2 regions of the Massilia sp. IC2-476 genome follow, and region 2 is predicted to be linked to the other one. Evidence: predicted binding sites of a transcription regulator. Region 2 holds the regulator's gene; the other holds the start of a gene.

Region 1 (3,189 bases), 180 kb from region 2:
GTGGCCGTCTTCCATTTCCAGGCTGCGGCCGGGGGAAATCACATAGACCCGGTTCGGCAGCAGGGGCACGCGCTCGATGACCTGCACGACCGGCATGTCGGTAGCGCGCTGCAGCACCCTGTCGATGGCGCTGGGCGCGTCCGGGGCCAGATGCAGCACGACCACCAGGGCCATGCCGGGCGCCGGCGGCATGTTCTCGAGCAGCTGCATCAGGGCCGGCAGGCCACCGGCCGACGCCCCGATGCCGACCACTGGAAACGTCACTGCCCCGCTTGAAGACAGATCCGGCAAGGTGGACTCCGGCTGCTCATCCATAACTGAAATCCGTCAAGGTATTAAATATTGGATAAGTATAAACCGGCGGCAGTGCCTGTCGACATTCATGGCCCCCCTGCCATTTGCGGGAAATGGACAGGCTGCCCATGATGCGTGACCGCCTCACGTGCACCATGGCGACGACAGGAATCGGGACCGCGTTGCATGGCACGGCGCGGCTCCGGCAAAGGAGAGCCGGTGGACAGGATGCGGGTGCCAGCTACGCCAGTCGCGCCGCCAGCGACGCATGCCCTGGCGGCAGCATGCTAGAAGAGGTCGAGCTGTCCGCCCGTCCTGGCGCCGCCTTTGCCTGGCGCGGGCGGCACCACCAGCGGCTTGCGGAACTGCGAGCCATCCAGCCTGCCGAAGCGCCCGCGAAATTCTCCCATCCCCAGCCTGTCTACCGCCTTGGTAAAACGCTGGCGGATGAGGTCGGACCAGATGCCCTCTCCCTGCATGCGTTTGCTGAAGTCGCTGTCATAGTCCTTGCCGCCGCGCAGGTCGCGGATGCGGTTCATCACCCGTTGGGCGCGGTCGGGGAAGTGCGCCTGCAGCCATTCCTGGAACAGCGGGTTCACTTCCCATGGCAGGCGCAGCACGGTGTAATGGGCGCCAATGGCGCCGGCGTCGTGGGCCGCCTCGAGGATGCGTTCGATCTCCGGTTCGGTGACGAAAGGAATGATGGGCGCGACGCTCACGCTCACCGGGATACCGGCTTCCGTCAAGGTGCGGATGGTGCGCAGGCGGCGCGCCGGTGCGGCCGCGCGCGGCTCGAGGGTGCGCGAGATGGCGGGGTCGAGCGTGGTGAGCGTGATCGCGGCGCAGGCCTGGCTCTTTTCGGCCATCGGCGCGATCAGGTCGATGTCGCGCTCGATCAGCGAGGACTTGGTGATGAGTCCGACCGGGTGCTGGCATTCCTTCAGCACTTCCAGCACCGCGCGCGTCAGGCGCAGTTCGCGTTCGCAGGGTTGATAGGCGTCGGTGTTGACGCCGATGGCGATGTGCTCGGGCACGTAGCCCGGCTTGGCCAGTTCGCGCCGCAGCAGCTCGGCCGCGTTCACCTTGGCGAACAGGCGGCTTTCGAAGTCGAGCCCCGGCGACAGGCCGAGGTAGCTGTGGCTCGGGCGGGCGAAGCAGTAAATGCAGCCGTGTTCGCAGCCCCGATAGGGATTCAGCGAGACGTTGAAGGGCACGTCGGGCGAGCTGTTGCGCGACAGGATGGACTTGGCGACTTCGTCGGTAACGGTCGTGCGCAGGCTCGCTGCTTCTTCTTCGTCGCGTTCCCAGCCGTCGTCGAACTCTTCGCGTCCGTTGAGCTCGTACCTTCCTTGCAGGTTCGACACCGCGCCCCGGCCCTTGCGCGCGGCGAGCGGACGCGGGCCGAGCATCGGCTGCTCGTCCACGGGCTGGCGCTGTTCAGGGTTATTGCGATCGGGCACGGCGGCTCCATACTGTACGTTTATACAGTATGGTACGCCTTGCTCAGTTTGAATTCAAGTCCGGCACAAAAGCCCCCTGTTGCCGAAATAGAGTTGTAGGGTGGGCAGGTTTCCCTGCCCACGCGGTTCGATCACGTGTTCTGACCTGCTCACTATTTCGCTAACACCTGTTGACCGCGTGGGCGTTCGTGTCATGGGCCACTGGCCCATGACACCCCGCCCACCCTACAATGGATCGGCGTCTCGGACTTGACCGTTATGCGGCACAAAAGCGGCCTGTTGCCCGACAAAGCCGTCGAAGGCGTCCAGCAGCGGCTGGAACGACACTCCCTCGCCTTCCAGCTGGGCCAGCGCCAGGGCCGCCGCTTCCAGCGAAGACAGCTGGTGCGGCGCATGCGCCTTGCGAATCCGATAATTCGAGGGGGCCACTTCGCGCAGGGCCAGCTGCGGCAGCGTCTGCAGGGCCGGATTCAGGTACAGCATCTTGCGGCTCTTGCGCCAGGTGGCATCCAGCACCACCAGGCGCAGCCGTCCGGCGTCCTGCGGCACAAAGTGCGGCGGTACCGGCAGGCCGGCGTCGCCATCGGTGTCCGGATACAGCAGCACCGGCGCCCGCCCATCCGCATGCAGCAGCGCGTCGAGTGCAGGCGCATCGAAGGTCTCCCCTACCGCCAGCACGCTGCCCGGCACGCTCAGGTGCAGCAGGCGCGCACTGTTCTTGGCATTGCCGACCTCCAGCGGATGCTGCAGCACCAGGAGCGCCACACGTGGCTCCACCCGCGTGATCCACCGGCAGATGCAGGCCGACTGCGCGCGCAGGCAGGTCGCGCAGCGCGCGCGTTTTACGGCTGGCTCGTTCACGGCGTCGGCGTCCAGCCGCCGCCCAGCGCGCGGTACAGGTCGACGTGGGCCGCCAGCAGGCTGGCGCGCAGCTGCAGCACGGTGTTCTCGGCGCTGAAGGCGTTGCGCTGGGCGTCCAGCTCTTCCAGGTAGGAAGCGTAGCCGTTCGCATACCGGTTGTGCGCCACGCGCAGCACCTCGTTGGCGGCGGTGCGGCGCGCTTCCGCTTCCGCCAGCTGGCGCCGCAGGCCGTCGATGCCGGCCAGTGCGTTCTCGGTCTCGGCAAACGCGCCGCGCACCACGTTCTCGTAGGTGAATACGGCGCGGTCGCGCACGGTGCCCGCGATCTCGGCCTGGGCGCGCAGGCGGCCGGCATCGAACAGGGGCGCCAGGATGCTGCCCCCTAAGCTCCACAGCTCGGTGGGTGACTGCAACAGATTACCCAGGCTGTGGCCTTGCGCGCCGAGCGAAGCCGTGAGGCGGATCGACGGCAGCAGCTGGTCGCGCGCCGCGGCCAGGCTGGCGTCCGCCGCCGCCACCGCGCGCTCGGCCTGGGCAATGTCGGGACGGCGCCGCAGCAGTTCCGAGGGCAGGC
Region 2 (3,189 bases):
CACCAAGGCTTTGCTGTTGCGGTTTTTTCGTGCAAGGAATCCTTCGAACCGGTAGGCGGCGCCGAGTTCGGCGCTGTCCAGCCTGCCTGAAATCTCGCCCGCGCCGAGCGCAGGCATTTCAAACTCGACCAGTCTTGCCACTCCGGCTTCGACCTGCTGCGAACTGTGCTGCAGGATGGCGCCCACGATGGGGACGCCGGCCGGGGTGAATCGCAGTACGTCTCGCTCCGCGATGGTCGCGATGAGCTGGAACTGATTCACTGCGATGCTTTACTTGGTTCGTTAATTCCTGGAAAAAACTTAGGCAGCTGCGGCCGGGGCAGCGGCTGCTGCTTCTGCGCGGTGGCTCTTGGCTGCGTCTTCGCGCTGGACCGACTTCATCATCGGCGACGGTGCGGTTTCGGCCTTCTTCATCTTGACGGTCAGGTGACGCAGGACGGCATCGTTGAACTTGAATGCGGTTTCCAGCTCGACCAGGGTCTCGTTGTCGCACTCGATGTTCATGCAGATGTAGTGGGCTTTCGGCAGCTTCTGGATCTGGTAAGCCATCTGGCGACGGCCCCAGTCTTCCACGCGATGGATGTTACCGCCGCGGCTGGTCACCGTGGTCTTGTAACGCTCGATCATCGCCGGAACTTGCTCGCTCTGGTCCGGGTGGACGATAAAAACGATTTCATAATGACGCATGCAACACTCCTTAAGGACGTTTAAACAAATGCCCACCTCGGCGTCAAGACGAGTGTGGGAAGGGGTAAGCCCACGATTATAGCCGGAAAAGCGGGCAGTTGGGAAGCCGGGGTGTGGTTTGGGATGGAAGGAGACCTTGCCTGTCCGCCAAGTACCTGCGTACACGCCGCCACACTTTGGCAGTCGGAGGACCCGGATTGCACAATTTTTTTACACTTTTCCCGCGTTTGCCCTTGCGCATTGCGGAATACTGTACAAAAATACAGTCTGCTCTTACAACTAATGCCGTATAACACCCATGCTCAAGCTCACTGCAAGGCAAGAACAGATCCTTAACCTGATCAAGGAAGCGATCGAGAATACCGGTTTCCCGCCGACCCGCGCCGAAATCGCGGCCGAGCTGGGTTTCAAGTCGGCCAACGCGGCCGAGGAACACCTGCAAGCCCTGGCGCGCAAGGGCGCGATCGAGATTTCGCCGGGCACCTCGCGCGGTATCCGCCTCGTCGGCGCCTCCGTCGAGCAGATCCCGATGCCGCCTCCGAACCTGATGATGTCGCTGCCGCTGGTCGGCCGCGTCGCCGCCGGTTCGCCGATCCTGGCGCAGGAACACGTCGAAGCCACCTACTCCGTCGACACCGCCATGTTCTCGGCGCGCCCCGACTTCCTGTTGAAGGTCAAGGGCTGGTCGATGCGCGACGCCGGCATCTGCGATGGCGACTTTCTGGCGGTCAAGAAGGTCGACAGCGCCAAGAACGGTCAGATTGTCGTCGCCCGCCTGGGCGAGGAAGTCACCGTCAAGCGCTACCGCAAGACCGGCAACCTGGTCGAGCTGCTGCCGGAAAACCCGGACTTCAAGGTGATCCAGGTGACGCCGGAAGACGAGTTCGCGCTCGAGGGCCTCGCAGTCGGCCTGATGCGCAGCTGGCACTAACAATTCCCCCGATGGCTGCGTTGCATCGCCTTGCCCTCGGGGTTTTGTTAGTCGAGCGTAAAAAAAGCGGGCACGGCCCGCTCTTTTTATTTGTCCTTGAACAGGGTCGAGCTGTTGGTCTTGACCATCTTGTTGTGTTCGGAGACATAAGCCTCGGTCGCCTTGCGCCAGGCTTCGAAGTCCGCCAGGATCAGCTTCGAACTCACCTTGGCCTCCTCCGACAGGTTGGCCTGCAGCTGCTCCAGGTGGGCGTTCGATTTCTCCAGCTCGTCCTTCTTCATCAGCTTGCGGATGTCTTCCGGCACGCGCTTGGTGAGCGGCGAGGCCGCATTCAGGTTGGTGACGTACTTGTTGTAGCAATCCTGCCAGGTGTTGATGGCGGCGCCGATGCGGTCGATGTCGGCGTTGATCTTCGACATCGCCGGGATGCGCGGCGCCGTGCAGCGGAATTCGCCCGACTTCAGGTCTTCGCCATCGTAGCCGCTGATCCAGTAATCGATCTCCTTGCGGCGCTTGACGCGCTGGTCCATCAGCTCGAGGGACGCGATCGCGACCTTGTTGCCCTTGGCGGCAGCCTTCTTGAACACGGCCTCGGCCTTCGCCTCATCCACCTGCCCCGCTTCGCCGTACCAGTACATCTGGCCGAGCGCCTGCTGCGCGTCCGGGTTACCGGCATTGGCCAGTTTGGTATAGATCTTCAGCGCCGCCGCGTAGTCCTTTTTCTCGAACAGGGCGTTGGCGTCTTCCAGCTCGCCGGCAAAGGCGGCGCCGCACAGCAGCAGGGAGGCAAGGAACAGCTTGGTCTTCATAGACGTGATACCGATGGGAATGGAGTCCCATGATAGCGGTAATGTGCCGTGCCGCTCAACCGCTGAATGAAAAACGGCAGCCGTAGCTGCCGTCGTGTTTACGCTTCCAGCGCCTGGCGGAAGTCCGCCAGCAGGTCGTCCGTGTCCTCGATGCCCACCGACACCCGGATCAGGGATTCGGCGATGCCCATGCTGGCGCGACGCTCGGGCCCCATCTCGAAGAAGATCGTGTGCGCCACCGGGATCACCAGGGTGCGGGTGTCGCCCAGGTTGCTGGCCGGGATGCCCAGCTTCAGGCGGTTCAGGTAGTCGAAGCAGTCGATATCCTCGCGCAGCTCGAAGCTCATCAAGGAGCCGCCCGCGCGGAACAGCTCCTTCGTGATGCCGTGCTGCGGATGCGAAGGCAGGCCCGGGTAGTGCACTGCCGAGACCCGCTCATCCGCCTCCAGCATCTGCGCCAGCGCCAGCGCATTGCTGCTGGTGCGTTCCATGCGCAGCGCCAGGGTCTCGGCGCCCACCGCGATGTGGTGCGCCGCCTCCGGGCCGAGCGCCGCGCCGAAGTCGCGCAAGGCCTTGGCGCGCAACTGGGCCAGGCCCTGGTTGGCGGCCGGCTGCTTGCGGAAGTTGGCCGCGATGTTCGGGTAGGCGCTCCAGTCGAACAGGCCGGTGTCGGTCAGGGCGCCGCCGAGCGCATTGCCATGCCCGCCGATCGACTTGGTCAGCGAATTGACCACCAGGCCCGCGCCCACCGCCTTGGGACGG

Evidence for each region. The regulator LexA, encoded in region 2, represses DNA repair genes until DNA is damaged. The targets are predictions, from matches to a motif close to ACTGTATNNNNATACAGT.
Region 1: a site for LexA is predicted at 1,766-1,783, ahead of LK539_RS00590 (PA0069 family radical SAM protein). Genes of this name have one in related genera too.

The regions. Positions count from the first base shown of each region.
Region 1 is NZ_JAJFER010000001.1:119,794-122,982, forward strand. It holds gene LK539_RS00585 (CheR family methyltransferase) at 1-264, opposite strand, end outside; gene LK539_RS00590 (PA0069 family radical SAM protein) at 582-1,703, opposite strand; gene LK539_RS00595 (DTW domain-containing protein) at 1,980-2,615, opposite strand; gene LK539_RS00600 (efflux transporter outer membrane subunit) at 2,612-3,189, opposite strand, start outside.
Region 2 is NZ_JAJFER010000001.1:298,459-301,647, forward strand. It holds gene priB (primosomal replication protein N) at 1-261, opposite strand, end outside; gene rpsF (30S ribosomal protein S6) at 301-687, opposite strand; gene lexA (transcriptional repressor LexA) at 986-1,618, shown strand; gene LK539_RS01440 (tetratricopeptide repeat protein) at 1,705-2,427, opposite strand; gene LK539_RS01445 (cystathionine gamma-synthase family protein) at 2,526-3,189, opposite strand, start outside.